4 regions of the Brevibacterium sp. UCMA 11752 genome follow, and region 4 is predicted to be linked to each of the others. Evidence: riboswitches for the same ligand, from Rfam matches in the RefSeq annotation. Region 4 holds a riboswitch; each other region holds the start of a gene.
The links. A riboswitch is a leader RNA that binds a small molecule or an ion and turns the genes downstream of it on or off. The one in region 4 is predicted to bind thiamine pyrophosphate.

Region 1: it holds a riboswitch for thiamine pyrophosphate, as region 4 does, so the genes downstream of both, HU144_RS18840 (TenA family protein) here and thiO (glycine oxidase ThiO) in region 4, are expected to answer to the same signal.
Region 2: it holds a riboswitch for thiamine pyrophosphate, as region 4 does, so the genes downstream of both, HU144_RS17190 (ECF transporter S component) here and thiO (glycine oxidase ThiO) in region 4, are expected to answer to the same signal.
Region 3: it holds a riboswitch for thiamine pyrophosphate, as region 4 does, so the genes downstream of both, thiM (hydroxyethylthiazole kinase) here and thiO (glycine oxidase ThiO) in region 4, are expected to answer to the same signal.

Annotation. Positions count from the first base shown of each region.
Region 1 is NZ_JACBOS010000003.1:4,161,438-4,165,645, forward strand. It holds gene HU144_RS18825 (hypothetical protein) at 1-1,059, opposite strand, end outside; gene HU144_RS18830 (HutD family protein) at 1,285-1,800, opposite strand; gene HU144_RS18835 (VOC family protein) at 1,822-2,184, opposite strand; TPP riboswitch at 2,251-2,356, shown strand; gene HU144_RS18840 (TenA family protein) at 2,353-3,045, shown strand; gene HU144_RS18845 (ATP-grasp domain-containing protein) at 3,180-4,169, shown strand; gene HU144_RS18850 (uridine kinase) at 4,169-4,208, shown strand, end outside.
Region 2 is NZ_JACBOS010000003.1:3,806,555-3,810,762, forward strand. It holds gene HU144_RS17180 (universal stress protein) at 1-256, shown strand, start outside; gene HU144_RS17185 (fibronectin type III domain-containing protein) at 315-2,165, opposite strand; TPP riboswitch at 2,281-2,389, shown strand; gene HU144_RS17190 (ECF transporter S component) at 2,413-3,042, shown strand; gene HU144_RS17195 (ABC transporter ATP-binding protein) at 3,042-4,208, shown strand, end outside.
Region 3 is NZ_JACBOS010000003.1:1,911,437-1,915,644, reverse strand. It holds gene thiD (bifunctional hydroxymethylpyrimidine kinase/phosphomethylpyrimidine kinase) at 1-305, opposite strand, end outside; gene thiE (thiamine phosphate synthase) at 302-1,072, opposite strand; gene thiM (hydroxyethylthiazole kinase) at 1,069-1,965, opposite strand; TPP riboswitch at 1,953-2,056, opposite strand; gene HU144_RS08535 (sugar ABC transporter permease) at 2,292-3,503, opposite strand; gene HU144_RS08530 (ATP-binding cassette domain-containing protein) at 3,500-4,208, opposite strand, start outside.
Region 4 is NZ_JACBOS010000003.1:3,229,684-3,233,891, forward strand. It holds gene HU144_RS14470 (histone deacetylase) at 1-601, shown strand, start outside; gene HU144_RS14475 (ketopantoate reductase family protein) at 555-1,526, opposite strand; gene thiE (thiamine phosphate synthase) at 1,563-2,243, opposite strand; TPP riboswitch at 2,267-2,370, shown strand; gene thiO (glycine oxidase ThiO) at 2,360-3,547, shown strand; gene thiS (sulfur carrier protein ThiS) at 3,544-3,792, shown strand; gene HU144_RS14495 (thiazole synthase) at 3,794-4,208, shown strand, end outside.

The DNA of each region.
Region 1 (4,208 bases), 930 kb from region 4:
GCCCTCGTTCGCCGAGGTGGACTGTCCTTCACTCGTCGACGAGCTCTCGGCTCCGCTGCCCTGATTCGGGTTCTGGCCGGGCTGGGAATCGTCCCCGGAGGAGCTGGATTCGGCAGTGCCGCCGCCGTCTTGCGATGTTTCGGAGTCATCCCCGGTGCCGGAATCTCCGGTCACTGATCGTGAGATCTGTGAGGTGCCGGGCGAGATGTCGGCGTCGGTGAATGATTCGGCCATGACTACGGCACCCAAGCCGATTCCGAATGTCGCCACCCCGATAGCCACCGGGTAGAGGACGCGTTTGCGGCGCAGCTTCTGCCACCACGTCTTCGGTTCCTCGTTGGCCGCCTCGGTGGCATCGGGTGATGGGTGCTGCGCTGACGGAACGTCGACGGTCGTGGCTGCGTCCGCCTCGTCGCTCAGGCTCCCGAAGGTGCTGATGGCGTGGGATCGCTGAGTCTTGGCACCGAGTGACTTCGCCTTCACTGCCGGAGCGAGCTTCGTGCCGACTTCTCTGATCTTCTCTTTGCCCTTGTCGAGGCTGCTGGTGTAGAGCGTCACCGCGAGTCCGGTGATGATGCTCGCGACCCCTGCACCGACGACCGTTCCGGCAACGCCCAGCTGCCCGCCGATGACCGAGGAGGTGGCTGCGGCTGCGGCACCGGCGACGAGCTGGGTCGCCGAGACCCTGCTCTCGCTCTTCTCCTTCTTCTCGCCGTCGTCGCCCTTCGCATTCTCGGCAACGTCATCCTTCGCTGTCGATTCACCGACTGCAGTGGTGTTCTCCTGCATCATCCGAGTCGCCGAGCCTGCTGACACCGGCTGCTCTTCGCGTCGGATCGGATTCGGCGGCATCACCGGTGTGCTCACGTGCGAGCTCGGCGTCGGTGTCGACTGGGTGTTCCTGGCGTGTGTGGCGGCGAGTTCTTCAGTGATCAGAGGCAGGGTCTGTGATGCCTGCACGGTCGATTCGGATTCGCCGTCTTCCGATGCTGATCCGTCGTGATCGGACGCTGCGACGCTCTGCCCGTTCAGTCTGCCTGACTCATTCTGATTCGACACCAAAATACCTCCGATGACTGGTCCCTGAGTTCAGTATCGCCCGTCCATTTTCGGAGTTCCTGACCCACCCCCTCAGAAGCTGGGACAACACTGTGAGAAGGCAGCGCCTCCGTGGCTGTTGACCTGCGATGATGCCGATCCGTGTGACGCACAGGACATGCGCTTTGCAGGATACTCGCAGGTCTGAATTCGACCGCCTCGAGAACCGGCGTCTCAATCGCCGTCTCAGTGCAGAATGGCCACGCCGAGGTGATCGGGAAGTACGTCCGATTCCTCGAGTTCCAGCACTTGGAATCTCGGGTAGCCGGCACCCGACTCCAAGGTCACTGCGAAGAAGTCGGAACCGGTGAATCGCGTCGACATCTCCATCCCGACTTGTTCCGATTCTGCGCCGTCGTCGGACTCGACCATGAGGTTGAGGGCGAAGCACGGAGTGCCCAGTTCGATGAGGGAGACAATCTGGTCCCCACGGAATCTCTGAGGTTCATCTTGGGCGACGCAGTGCACCTGTCCGTCGATCTCAAGGACAACCTCGGCGCCGATAGGAAGGAACGTGCGTGCCAAGCCCGGCAATGGGGAGAATGCAGCCGGACGGTCCAGACGCGCGATGCTCAAGCGCCACCGTCGTCGGCTCGGGGTCAGATTTTGGGATTCGGTGAGCGAGACGAGCTCGGTCGTCTCCCCCGCACCATTGGCCCATGGAACCGGTTCGAGGTCATCGAAGGAGGTGATCACGCGCATGTGATCACTCTAAACGGGAGTTCAGTTCGCGCAGAGGCAGAACGGGTGCCCGGCAGGGTCGAGGAAGACGCGGAAGGTCTCCCCCGGTTGCTCGGCAGCCTTACCGGCGCCGATTTCGGTCACCGCTGCCTCTCCGACGTCCAAGTCGTCGACCATGACGTCGATGTGCATCTGCTGCGGATGCGCCTGGCTCGGCCAACTGGGAGCGTGGTAGTCCTCGACCTGCTGGAAGCAGATCGGCGGCCAGGAATCGGATGTGATCTCTGCCCAGGTGCCGTCGTCATCGACTCTGACTTCCCAGTCGAGGAGTTTGCCGTAGAACTCCGCGAGTTCGCGGGCGTCAGGGGCATCTAGGACGATGACGGGCTGCTTTGCGATAGCCATGATGTGAGTCTACGCCGCGGGGGTGACATGGGGAACAGCCTGACGATCATAGCTGGTGTTAGGCTCGAACCACCCCAGGGGAGCGCCGAGAAATGGCGCTGAGAGTGCGCGAGCAGACCCTTTGAACCTGATCCGGTGAGCACCGGCGGAGGAAGTGAGGACACAGCGATGACCACTATTCATGTGCAGCCAGGTGGGGCCGTGGCAGCGATGAGAGCACAATCGGCAAAGACCTGGGAGGCGGCAGTCGGGCATAGGTTCGTCACCGAGCTGTTTGCCGGCACGGTCGATGACTCCGTGATGAGTCGGTACCTGATTCAGGACTACCAGTTCTTCGAATCGTTCCTCTCGATGCTCGGCGCGTGCGTCGCTCACGGCGATGCTCTCGGGCCCAAGCTGCGGTTCGCCAAGCAGCTCGGCTTTCTCGAAGCCGACGAGAATTCGTATTTCCTCATGGCCTTCGCCGAGGTGGGTGTCCCTGCCGCCGACTACGCTGACCCCCAGCTGGCCGGGCCGACCGAGGGGTTCCGTGACCTCATGGACGAAGCCGTCGACTCGGCCTCCTACGCAGAACTGCTCGTCGTGCTCGTCATCGCCGAATGGCTCTACCTCGATTGGGGCGAGCGCTCGGATCCGATGCCTCCACGCCGGGTCCATTCCGGGTGGATCGACCTGCACCGCGGTGGGGCCTTCCGGGCCTGGGTGCAGTTCCTCGTCGACGAGCTTGAGCGCGTATTCCCCACCGGTGAGGACGCAGAATCCGCCGCGGCGCGAGGCCGACTGACTCACGGCTGGCACCGTGGCGTCGACCTCGAACTGGCCTTCTTCGACGAGGCGTACGCGCAGAACGAGACCCGGTGAAGCTGGAGCGCCCGGTTCACATTCTGCGTCCCTCGCTTCAACGAGGCTGCTCGGACTAGGATTGTTGAGCAGAACAGGTGTATGGGTGCATCCAGTCACCCTTCGCCGTCGCTGGAGGATGCGAGGTAATACAGATGAGCACACAGCTGCTTCCCGTCACGGACGGTCCTGCGGTCTACATCATTCATGACAATCCCGAATGGATCGCGCCGTTTGCGCAGGCCCTCGATCGATCAGGCATCCCCTTCGTCGAGTGGCTGCTGCCTGAGGTCTCGATCGATCTCACCACAGAGCCGCCGCAGGGCCTGTTCTGGTCGCGGCTGTCCGCCTCGGCGCACACTCGCACGGATCCGCATGTCAAGGACTATGGGCGTGCGGTGCTCGCCTGGCTCCAGACCGCAGGACGCACCGTCATCAACGGCGCAGACGTCTACGAACTCGAGGTGAGCAAGATCCGCCAAAACCGCGAGCTCGCCATTCGCGACTTCGACACCCCGCGCACCTCGGCGGTCTTCGGCAGTGCTGCGCTGTCCACGGCGGCGCGCGATTTCGTCCCGCCCTTCATCACCAAGCACAACCAGGGCGGCAAGGGACTCGGCGTGCGCCTTTTCGAGTCTCATTCCGAACTCGATGAGGCTGCGAGTGACTTCGCCACCGGTGGTGCGAACGAGCCGATCGACGGAATCACACTGGTCCAGGAATATGTGCAGCCGGCGCAGCCGTTCGTCACCCGTGCCGAGTTCGTCGGCGGCCGGTTCCACTATGCGGTGCGCGTCGATGTCTCCGATGGGTCCTTCGAATTGTGCCCCGCCGAGGCATGCGCGATCCCCTCCGCATCTGCAGCACCAGTCGATCCGTTCTCCGTGCGTGAGGACATCACCGCGCGCACGCCCCTCATCGGCAGGCTGGAGACGCTCCTGGCCGAGCTGCACATCGACATCGCTGGAATCGAGTTCATCGAGACTGCTGATGGCCGCCAGGTCGTCTACGACATCAACACCAACACGAACTACAACCCGAGCGTCGAAGAGGGCGAACGCACGGCCGGACGCACCTCTGCCGCGGACCGGATCGCCGAATACTTAGCCGCCGAGGTTGCCGCGATGTCTGCCTCCCACACTTGATGTCTGACCGTCGCGCAGTTCTCCACCAACTGCTCTCAC
Region 2 (4,208 bases), 580 kb from region 4:
TCGGAGGAAGAAGCAGCTCGAGGCAGCGCTCGAGGCCGAGGTCGCGGCAGTGGCTCAGCAGTTCCCCGATCTGCAGGTCGATGCCGAGGTGCCCATCGGAGACCCGACCGAGGTTCTCGTCGAAGCCGCAAAGACCGCACAGCTGACTGTCCTCGGCACCCGCGGACGCGGAGCAGTCCGAAGTGCGCTTCTGGGCTCCGTATCCCGTGGAGTCCTCCACCGCGCGGACGGTCCGATCATGGTCGTCCCGAGCTGAGCCGGCGGCGTCAGCGCAGACCGCGCAGGCAGCGTCAGCGCAGACCGCGCCGGTAGCGTCAGCGCAGACTGCGTCGGCGCCTTGACATGAACAGCAGCACCGCGCCGATGATGATTGCGGTGGCACCGACAATGATCGGCACACCGAGCTGAGTGCCGGTGCGCGGGAGATCGCCGGCGTCCGCATCTGCACCTACGTTCGCCGAGGTGGCACCCGAGCTGGCCGCAGCAGAGGTGGCATTCTCCTGCGCACCGGCTTCCACGCCGGCAGTCGTGCCGTCGGCCTCGTTTGTGCCGTCCGTCTCGTTTGTGCCGTCAGACTCGTTTGTGCCGTCAGACTCGTTTGTGCCGTCAGACTCGTTTGTGCCGTCAGTCTCGGTCGTACCGTCGGCTTCGGCGGTGTCCGAGCCCGAGTCAGCTTCAGTCCCGTCTGAGCTGGTGGCCGCATCCACGCTGTCCGCGCCGCCGCCAGCGTCCGCACCGTCGGCTTCCGCGTTCGCATCTGCTTCCACGTCGGCTCCCGGCTCTGGAGCGTCATTTCCGGCGCGGGTGATCTCGACATCGTCGATCTTCTCGGACGCTGCCTGCGCTTCCGGCTCCTGTGCACCGCCTTCTGGGACCTCATAGGTCGTTGCCTGCAGAGCTTCGTCACTCACCCGCACTCGGGTGAAGGCCGGGGTGTCGTTGTGCACGCTCTTGGCCTCCCATTCCAACCCCGGAACGTAGTCGTAGTACTTCGAACCCGAGGATGAGGTCAGCGTCAGGTACATCGTCTGCCCTTCGTCTTTTTCCTGCTCGAAGCCGGCATCGGAATCTTCGACCTTCTTGCCCTCGGAGTCCATGAGGAACGTCCGGTTGTAGATGTGGTCGTGACCGGACACCACGAGGTCGATGTCGTTGCGTGCAGCAACCGGTGGAATCGCCTCACGCAGCTTCTTCACATCAAGGTCGCTGTTATGCGTCGCGGTCGAATAGATCGAGTGGTGGAAACCGAGGACCTTCCACCGGGCCTCGTCGCCGTGGGCCTTGACGACTTCGTCGATGAATTCGGCGTGCTCGTCGGTGTCATGACTGTTCGAATTGATGTTGATGAACAGAACCCCGGAATCGATGAACCAGTAGTCCCCGCCGGAGGTGATGGCTCCACCTTCACCGTGGTCCTGACTGACGTTGGGCCGATTGAAATGCTGCTCATACGATTTCGATGCGACATCATGGTTGCCGATCGTCGTCGCCTGCGGAACAGTTGTCATCGCCTCAGGTGCCAAGTACTCCTCGTACTGGCCCTGGTCATTGGCGGAGTTCACCTGATCGCCCAGAGAGTAGACCAACCGCGGATCCTGCGCTGTCCCCAGCGCCGAGGTGAGCGTCCTGTTCCAGCCGGTCGCATCGTCGGGGTTGCCACCACCGGCACCGATCTGCGGGTCGCCGAAGACAAGGAACTCGCTGCCCCCGCCCGCTGTCCCCGTATCGAACTGCGCCACCGGTGAGAAGCCGTCATCCTCGCTTCCGACCTGGTAGACGTATTCGGTGTCCGGCTCCAGCCCGGTCATAATCGCATGGTTGTAGTGGCGTTTGAGATCAGTTGAGAGCCCGGACTTCGTCGTCGTGGCGCGCTTCGCATCGGCGGGAAGCGCCGAACCCTCAAGTTCGGAAGCCTTGGCCCAGCGGACCTCTCCCCCGCCGGAGCTCTCACTCATCCACGACAGGTTGCGCGTTCGCTCGTCGGCTCCGACTTGGAGGACGGGATCGGTGATCGCGGATGTCCGTTCCTGGCTCTTCGCGGTGGGATCGCTGCTGAGCAGCTGTTCCTGGGCATGTGCCGGAATCGGTGCCGAGACGAGCACGGCCAGCAGCGTCAGTGCGGACAGGAAGCCCAGTGGCCTGATCAGATGATGTTGTGTTTTCACCCGATCATTCCTACCCGCCGGTAATGAAAGCCTCGACCCCGACGGGCGGCCGCCGAGTCAACGGCAGGTGAACTTTTCGCCACGGGGCACTGCCGTGAACTGTTGTACAGTTGGCCCTACACGACAGGGGAGCGCCAATAGGGGCGCTGAGAGTGCAGATGAAGCTGCAGACCCTCGAACCTGATGCGGCTAGCACCGCCGAAGGAAGTCGAGACTCTTCTACCCCTCCTTGATATGAGGAGGCACAATGCCAGAAACAGCCGCGCCTGAATCCACTTCGAAGACCGCGCGAAACCATTCCCACGCACCGACGACGAAGCAGTGGCGGGTCGTCGACTATGTCGTCACCGCTGTGCTCGGGATCAGCGTCGGACTCATCTTCTGGGTCCTGGCCCTGAGCTGGAAGGTCCTCGAACTCGGGTTCCAGGCTTTCCCTCCCTCGATCGGCCTCATCGCCGGGCTCTGGGTCCTCGCCGGGCCGTTGGCCGGGGCCATCATCCGCAAGCCCGGTGCCGCACTGCTGTGCGAGATGATCGCCGCCATCGTCGAGGCCGTGCTGGGCTCCCACTTCGGCGCTACCGTCCTGCTGTCCGGGCTGGTCCAGGGCCTCGGCGCCGAACTCATCTTCGCAGCCTTCGGCTATCGCAAGTTCAACCTGTGGGTCACGAGCCTGGCCGGCCTCCTGGCCGCCGCGTTCATGTCCGTGAGCGAGAACATCATGTACAACGCCGAATGGCAGTTCGGCTTCCAAGCCGCCTACACGGTGTGCGCCGTCATCTCCGGCGTCGTCATCTCCGGCATCGGCGCCTGGTTCGCCTACCGCGCGATCGCGAAGACCGGGGCGCTGAGTTCCTTCGCCTCCGGTCGCCTGCGCTGATGGCCCTGCCAATCACTGCCCGCCGGTACTCGTGGCGCCACGCCGATCGCGAGCAGCCTGCGTTCGTCCCCCTCGACCTGCACATCGACGCAGGTGAGAAGGTGCTTCTTCTGGGCCCATCCGGGGCTGGCAAGACCACCCTGCTGCATGCGATCGCCGGGGTCCTCCCCGCCGAATCCGGCGAAGCCGCCGGCGAGCTGCTCATCGGTGACCTGCCACCCGATCCTCGCCGAGGTGAGACCGGGCTGGTCCTGCAAGATCCCGATTCGCAGGTGATCTTCTCCCGCGTCGGCGACGACGTCGCCTTCGGGATGGAGAACCTGGGACTGCCTGCGGAGATCATCGATGCCCGCGTCTCCGCCTCGCTGCAGACGATGGGTCTCGACCTCCCCCATGACCATCCCACCGCGGCACTGTCAGGAGGTCAGAAACAGCGGCTGGCACTGGCGGGAGTCCACGCGATGGCACCACAGGTGATCATCCTCGACGAGCCGACGGCGAATATCGATCCGGACTCGGCCGCCTCCGTCCGTGATGCTGTCCTCGATACCCAGGCGGCCACCTCGGCGACGATGATCATCGTCGAACACCGGGTCGAACTGTGGCTCGATCATGTGGACACCGTGATCGTCCTCGGCCCAGATGGGCTGCTCGCGCAGGGCACACCGAGTTCGGTCTTCGGTGATCCCGAACTCGCCGAGGTGCTTCTCGAGTGTGGAGTCTGGGTGCCGGGAACGACAGAATCCTTGGCAGGAGACGATCGGAATCCGGTGGAGTCCGTATCAAGAGCTGCTGCTGTGGCTACCGGAGAGGTCGTCCTCCAGACCGAGCAGCTCAGCGTTGCTCGACCGAGGGTGAAGGCTCCGGCCGCGACCGGTCTCGATCTGTCCATTCGGGCTGGTGAGGCCGTGGGTATCGTCGGCGCCAACGGGGCCGGCAAGTCGACGCTGGCCCTGACCTTGGCCGGCCTCATTCCCGAGTTCGGTGGAGAAGTCGCCGCGCTGGGCTCTCTGCGGGCTGGGGCTAAACATGACCGGCCCTTCCGCTGGCCCTCAGCATTTCTGGCTCCTCGCATCGGGATGGTGTTCCAGGAGCCGGAGCATCAGTTTCTGCGCTCCAGCGTCGCCTTAGAGCTGGCGCTGGGTCCGCGTCTGTCCGGATGGTCA
Region 3 (4,208 bases), 1.3 Mb from region 4:
CCCAGGTGGCTCTGGGCCGCTCGCGCGACGACGAGTTCCACGAGAGACCGTGAGCCGAGCATCCCCGATTTCGTGGCGTCGACGGGCATATCGTCCAGGACGCTGTCGAGCTGATCCGAGACGAAGTCATCATCGATTCCGTAGACCCGAGAGACGCCGTGCGTATTCTGCGCGACCAGAGCCGTGATGGCCGTGGTGCCCAGCACTCCGCGGGCGGTGAAGGTTTTGAGGTCGGCGTGGATGCCGGCTCCCCCGCTGGGGTCGGTGCCGGCGATGGACAGTGCGATGGGTGGACGCGTGGTCATCGCGCTGCCTCCGCACGTCCGTCGCCGAATTGTGCGAGCAGTTCCTCGGCTGCAGCACGCGGATCCTCGGCGCGGCAGATCGCCGAGACCACACAGATCCCGACAAGTCCCCGGCCGCGCAGTTCGGCGGCACGAGCAGTGCTGATTCCTCCGATGGCGACCGCCGGAAGTTCTGCTTCGCTCACCAGCTCGCCGAGGCGGTCCGGCCCGATCCCATCGGGTGCATCGGTCTTCGTCGTGGTGTCGTAGACAGGCCCGATTCCGACGAGGTCGACAACGCCGGAGTCCCGGGCGGCTGCGAATTCGCTGCTGTTGGCCGCCGACAGGCCGATGAGCGGTTCGGGGCCGATGAGTTCGCGCACCTGTTCGACCGGAGTATCCGACTGTCCGACGTGAATGTGGACGTGCGAACCTTCGGCAAGGAGGCGCTGGGCGACGGCGACGCGGTCGTTGAGGACGATGGGCACACTGCGTTCCGCGCCTGCCGAAGCGGAGTCGAGGCTCGTACTGTCGGCCACCGCGCTGTCGACTGCGGCGATGACCTCGCAGGTCAGCGTGTAGAACGCATCGTCGTCGATGTCCTTGTCCCGGACCTGCACGATCCCCACTCCCCCGGCCACAGCTTCGCGGACGGTATCGGCGACGCTGCGTCCGGCTTCTCGGCACTGGGCCGAGTCCGTGACGAGGTAGAGCCGAGTATCGATTCCGGCCAGGCGTGCGTCGATACCGGCCAGGCGGGAATTCACCTCGGGAATCGAGGGGCTCATGACTGTGCTCCGTCGACCGCGTCGGCCCCGACCGCGTCGGCCCCGACGGCGCCTGCTGCGACTGTGCCTGCTGCGACTGTGCCTGCTTCGACCTGGATCCTTGCCAGCTCCTCGCCCGTTACCGTGTGCAGCACGTCAAGGAAGTTCACGGAGAAGCTGCCGGGTCCGCGTACTCCCTCAGCGGCAGCTTCACCAGCAACCTTGAAGTGAGCGTGGGCGGCGACGACGGCCTCGAACCTCGCCGAGGCGGTCGTTGCGCCCACGAGATAGGCAGCGGTGACTGCGCCGAGTGAGCAGCCGGTGCCGATGACCAGTGGCATATAGGAGTGACCCCCGTCGAGGCGGACGACACGATCGGCACCGTCGATGTGAGCGACGATCGCGTCCCTTGGTCCGGAGACGGCAACGATGGCACCCGTGGACCGGGCCAGTGCGGCCGCGGCGGGAATCACCGCATCAACTTCGTCAGTGGAATCCACACCTCGCCCGCCCAAACCCATGCCGGCCAGGGCTGCGATCTCGGAGGCGTTTCCGCGGATGGCTGTGGGTGAAGAGTTCGCCGCGCGGCGGATTCGCGTGGTGCGGAAGTCGACGGCTCCGATGCTCACCGGGTCCAGCACCCATGGCTTGGAGTCTTCGTTGGCTGCGTCGATGGCGGCGTCGGCGGCGAGGAACTGCTGGTTCGTGGCGGTGCCGAAGTTGACCAGCAGTCCACTGGCGATGCGGGTGAACTGTGCGGCATCGGCATCGTGGTCGAGCATCGCCGGAGCGGCGCCGATGGCCAGGAGCACGTTGGCACTGAATTGCTGCACGACGGTGTTCGTGATGCATTGGATCAGTGGATTGTTCGCACGCAGTCGTGTATTGGCAGAACGCAGGTCGAAGTCAACCATGACGATCCCTTCGCTAGTATGGCCCAGATCAGGTTCGATGGGTGTTCTCTCAGCCTCACGCGAACGGCGTCAGGCACCCCATGTCATTGCCCACGACTGTATCAGCTCAGTCCCAGCACCGCCGATGCCGGCGCCCGAGAAGGGCTGATGCAGCGGCCCCGGGACTGCCGAGCTGGAACCTCAGCCCCACCTCGGCGAGGAACAGGTTTCATTGAGAGCAGAGCTGAGCGTCGAGAGCAGACTCCAGGGAGTGCGCTCTCGAGGCTCAGCTCTGCTCTCGACGTTTCGCTACCGCATCGAGCGGGGCTATCTGCGTCTCTCGGCAGCTAACCGCGTCCGACGTAGCGTTGTCCGCGGCGGCTCAGGGCGTCGATGACGACGGCCGTGAGCAGGACGAGCGCGGTGATGATCTGCTGGGCATCGGAGTTGAAGCCGATGAGATACAGACCGTTGTTGATGGCACCGACGACCAGGGCACCGAGCACGGCGGCCCAGGCTGTGCCGCGACCGCCGAACAGCGAGGTGCCGCCGATGACCGCGGCGGCGATCGCGTTGAGCAGGTCCTGCGTGCTCACCAGCGTCGATCCCGCGTTTGTCGTCACACCGGTCTTGATGAAGCCGAACAATGCTGCCAGAACACCGGCGGCCATGAATACGCTGATGCGCACCCAGGTGACCCTGATACCTGCGCGCCTGGCGGCTTCGACCTTGCCGCCGACAGCGTAGATCGAACGCCCGTACTTGGTCTTGCGCAGCACCAGGTCGATTCCGATCGCGATGACGATCATGAGGAAGAACGGCATCGCCAGTCCGAAGTCCTGATTGACCAGGATGAGAAAGCCGAAGACGATGGCTGCCAGCAGCACGATGCGCACAATCACCGAGGTCCAGCTCGGGCTGTCGAGTCCCTCGTTGTGACGGCGCAGCTTCGAGTAGATGATCCCGGCACCGAAGCCGATGACTGCAACTGCTCCGAACACGTAGGCCCAGATGGCTGGGAAGTAGAAGCTGGCAAAGTCGAAGGCGAAGGTATCGGCCATCGACAGGTTCTTCTGCACTCCCAAGGTCGTCAGAGTCAGTCCGGTGAACGCCAGCAGACCGGCCAGTGTGACCACGAAGGCCGGGATGCCGACCACCGCGAAGAACCACCCCTGGATCGCTCCGACGACGAGGCCCAACACCAGCATGATGACCAGCGCGATCAGGGGCGGGACCCCTTGTCTGACCACCAGCACACCCAGTAGTGAGGCAGAGAGTCCACCCAGCTGAGCCAACGACAGGTCGATCTCACCGAGGAGCAGGATGAGGTTGATGCCCAGCGCCAGGATCGCCAAGAACGCGACCTGTGTGGAGAGATTGACCAAGTTGGCCGGTGAGATGAACTTGCTGTTCGCCGACTGGAAGACGACGACGATGACGATGAGCGCCAGTATCACTGGGAATGAGCCGAGCTGGCCCTCCTTGACTCGACGAACGAATGTCGCAAGGAACCCCTCGCTCGAAATGCGTTCGTCGGTGATGAACGAGTTGCGGGTCATCGACGCTCACCCCTCCGGGTCGCTCTCTGAGTCACGACGTTGTCGTTGGCTCCCGTGATCGCGGCGACCAGCACGTCCGTGCGCTCGTCACCTGGGAAGTCACCGGCATCCTTGCCCAAACGCAGAACATGGACACGGTCGCACACGGCCTGGACATCGGCCATGTTGTGGCTGACCAGCAGCACTCCGAGGTCACGTTCACGCAGCCGCTCGATGAGGTTGAGCACCTCGGCGGTCTGCGCAACGCCGAGGGCCGCGGTCGGCTCGTCCAACATCACGATCGAGGGTTCGCCGAGGAGGGACCTGGCAATCGCGACCGTCTGACGTTGACCGCCGGAGAGAGCCGCGATCGGCACCCTGACACTGGGGATCTTCGCCGACAGGCTGCGCAGCAGCTCCCACGACCTTGCTTCCATGGTGACCTCGTCGAGAACACCGCCGCGGGTCTTCTCGTGGCCGAGGAACAGGTTGGCCACGACGTCGAGGTTCTCGCAGAGGGAGAGGTCCTGGAAGACTGTGGCGACTCCCGCCTTCTGTGCGTCCTTCGGCGCTGCGAATTTCTGGGATCGTCCGCCCAGAATGATCTCACCTTCGTCGGCTCCGTGGACTCCGGCGATGACCTTGACCAGGGTGGACTTGCCGGCGCCGTTGTCGCCGACGAGGCCGACGACTTCACCGCGGCCGATGGTCAGGTTGATATCGGTC
Region 4 (4,208 bases):
CGTGTGGTATGTCAGCTATGGGTCGAACATGCATCGTGACAGGCTCGCCTGTTACCTGCAGGGCGGCCGTCCCCCAGGTGCGTTCGTCACCTATCCCGGCGCTCGGGACTCCGCTCCGCCGCTGGCAGAGATAGGCATCGAACTTCCCGGATCCATCTACTTCGCCGGCACCTCCACCGTGTGGGGCGGCGGAGGAATGGCCTTCTATGACCATCACGTACCAGGCCCCACACCGGCCAAGGCATATCTCATCACGGCCCAGCAGTTCGCCGATGTCGCCGATCAGGAGATGAACCGGCCGCCTTCATCGGACAACCCGCTGGAGACACTGGCCTGCGAACTTCCCGTCGGCTCCGCCCACTCGGTGGGGCCAGGCGGATACGAGACCCTTCTGGTTCTCGACCGCGCAGATTCGATCCCGATGGTGACGTTCACAGCTCCGCACGGATCGGATGCAGTCACCCACACCATCCCCGGTGAACCGTACCTGACGATGCTGCGCCTCGGCGTCGAAGAGGTCAGTTCTGTCTCGACCGTCGGTTCAGTTTCGACGCTCAACTCTGTCGCAGCGACTCCCCCGCCCGCAGCTGCACAAGTGTGAGGTCGAGCAGGGGTGTCTGCACACCGAGGTCAGCGGCTGTTCGCGCGAGGTGGCCGAGGATGTGCTCGGTTTCGCTGGGCAGACCCGAGGTCACATCGCGATAGAGCGATGAGGTGAATGACGAGCCCTCGGCGGTGAGCATGGCCAGAGTCATGTCCCTGACCTCGGCCGAGACCGGGTGTCCCCCGGCGCTCGCAACGGCTTCGAGCTCGTCGACGATTCCCACGATGTGCGATTGTCCGCCAGCCGCCATGATCGCTCCGACCGGGGCCCGGAACAGGCAGGTGACGACTCCTGCCGCGGCGATGAAGATCCACTTCTCCCACAGGGCGTCCGTGATGTTCTCAAGGATCTGCAGTCTGTAGCCGGGAACGTCAAGAGCCTCGACGATGGGATCGGGGACGACTCCCCCGTCGAGGTCGCCGATGGTCATGATAGCCAGGTCGGTCATCTGGTGGATGGCTCCGTCCTTGATCGTTCCGACGATCTTGACCAGACCGCCCAGAACCTGGCCGGGGAATTCCTCGACCAATCGCTCGATCTGAGCCATGCCGTTGAGGAACGGAATGATCAGGGTCTGCTCCCCCACTGCGGGTCTGATGTCGTCGATGATCGATTCCAAGCCGTTGGCCTTGACCGCGACGATCACGAGGTCGAAGGGAGTCGAATCCTGGCGATCGGCAGCGGCGGAGTCGGCAGCTGCCGGATCAGCCTGGGCGAGGTCGGCGGCGGTGAGGACGGGGATGTGATTCGTCCGGTCCTCACCGGGGGCGACGAATCGCAGGCCGTTGGCACGCATCGTCTGCGCTCGTGCCTCGCGGACGAGGAACGTGACATCGCGATCTGCTTCGAACAGGCGGGTGCCGAACGCCCCGCCGGTCGCGCCGGCTCCGGCGATGAGTATCTTCACTGTGTGCTCTCCCATGTCAGATAGATTCCTTTGCTGTTGCGCCGCGCGCTGTCACAATGCCTGTTTGAGTTCCGCAGCCGCGGCCGCGGGGTCCTCTGCTGCGGTCACCGCACGGACGACGACGATGCGCTGCGCACCGGCGGCTCTTACCTCCGTGAGGCGCTCGACGGCCGAGATCCCGCCGATCGCGAACCAGGGCTTGGACGCGCTGGAGGCGAGCGCGCGCAGGGGGTCGGTGCCGATGGCTGGTCTGCCGGGTTTGGTAGGGGTCTCCCACACGGGACCCAAGCAGAAATAATCGATCTCGGGATCCGCCTCGGCGGCATCGGCCTGGGCAATGGAATGGGTCGAGCGGCCCAGGATCACATCCGGGCCGAGGACCGCGCGGGCCTGTTCGCTGGTGAGGTCGCCCTGGCCGACGTGGAAGACATCGGCGCCGACGAGGAGGGCCACATCCGCGCGGTCGTTGACGGAGAAGAGCTTCTGGTGCCGGTGGGCTGCGTCCCTGAGCACCTCGAGTGCTTCGATCTCGGCCCGGGCTTCGAGGCCCTTGTCGCGCAGCTGGATGATGTCGACGCCACCGGCGTAGGCGGCATCGAGGAACTCTGGGAGATCGCCCTGCACGCTGCGGGAATCGGTGCAGACATAGAGCCTAGCCGTGCGCAGCCGGTCAAGACGTGTGCCCCTGTCTGTGGCTGTATCCGTGTCTTGGAGTGCGGCGTCCATTGTCATATCTGCGGCCATGCTCCTAGAGTAGAGGAGTTCGCGGGAGCCTCATAAAGGGGCTGAGAGGGCTTTGTGCCGACCGTTCAACCTGATGCGGATCATGCCGCCGGAGGGAGCAGCACGTGCACGTCATCGTTGTGGGAGCTGGAATCATCGGCTTGTCCACCGCCTGGAATCTGCGCCGACGCGGCGTGCGCGTCACTATCGTCGATCCTGCCCCTGCCATGGGTGCCTCCCATGCGGCGGCGGGAATGCTGGCCCCGGCCGCCGAGGTGGTGTGGGGGCAGTCGCCCCTGTATCCGCTCATGCGTGCCTCGGCGGACCTCTACCCGGACTTCGCCGCCGAGCTGACTGCCGCCTCGGGCCATGACCTGGGACACTCGAGCACCGAGACCCTCGTGTGTGCCGGTGACCGGGCCGACCTCGCCTCCCTGCGTGAGCTCATGAACCTGCAGTCCTCTGCCGGTTTCGACGTCTCCCTCATCGCGGGCTCCCGGGCCCGTGACCTGGAACCGTCCCTGGCACCCGGGGTGTGCGGAGCCGTCACGATCCCCGGAGATCATTCGATCGATCCCCGTCGAGTCACCGGTGCACTGACAGCCGTCCTCGGTGATGACATCGTCCGGGCCTGCGTCACGGGTCTGCTCAAGGCAGCAGGGCGCACTGTGGGCGTCGAGCTCGACAATGGGACGAGGTTAACTGCTGATCAGGTCATCGTCGCCGCTGGCGCTTCGTGCAATGACATCGTGGGGGTACCGACGCTGCCTCTGCGCCAAGTATGGGGTGAGGTGATCAGACTCCGGGCGCCGAAGGCCCTGGCCCCACTGCTGACGCGCACGATCCGCGGTCTGGTCAATGCTCGGCCCGTCTACATCGTGCCTCGTCCCGATGGCGAACTCGTCCTCGGGGCCACGAGCCGTGAGGACGGCCGGTCGGGAACCAACGCCGGCGGAGTCCACCAGCTGCTTCGTGATGCAGAGCGCCTCGTCCCGGCCATCCTCGACTGCGAGATCACCGACATCACCACCCGCGCCAGACCGGGCTCACCCGATGACGTGCCGATCATCGGACGCATCGATCCCGGCTGTGTGGTGTCCACCGGCTTCTTCCGGCACGGCATTCTCCTCGCCCCGCTGGGTGCAGGCCTCACCGCCGACCTTGCCACCAGAGCCGACACCTCATGGGCGCCATCGGGGTCACTGGAAGCAGTGGGACCGGAACGCTTCGATTCAGAGCACCCACCGGCGGACACACAGGACGCTCAGCAGCACACCGTTTCGATTCAGCAACCAGCAGGGAGTCATCCGTGACCGACACCATCACCATCACGCTCAACGGCGAGCGCCACGCACTCGCCGGTCCCACCACAGCCAAGGACCTCATCTCCGGCATCGTCGACAAGGAGATCGGCACCGACGGCACCCCCGTCGACGGCAGTCGCCTGGGCATCGCGCTCGCCGTCGACGGTGAGGTCATCAGGCGCGGACAGTGGTCGGGCTTCACCCTGGCCGAGGGCCACAGCGTCGACATCGTCACCGCAGTGCAGGGAGGCTGATATGACCTGGAACGTCGACGAAGTGACTCTGAACTCCCGGCTCGTCATGGGCACCGGCGGCGCAAGTTCGCTGAGCATCCTCGAACAGGCGCTGGAAGCATCGGGCACAGAACTCACGACCGTAGCACTGCGCCGCTACGACGGCACTGCCCAGGACTCGGTGTTCGCCCTGCTGCAGCGTCTGGGTATCCGCATCCTGCCCAATACGGCTGGATGCTACACGGCCAGGGATGCTGTGCTGACTGCCCGATTGGCCAGGGAAGCTCTCGAGACGAACTGGGTCAAGCTCGAGGTCATCGCCGATGAAGAGACCTTGCTGCCCGATCCGGTGGAGCTGTTCCGGGCCGCGGAGGAGCTCGTGCTCGACGGCTTCACGGTCTTCGCCTACACGAACGACGATCCGGCCCTGGCCAAGA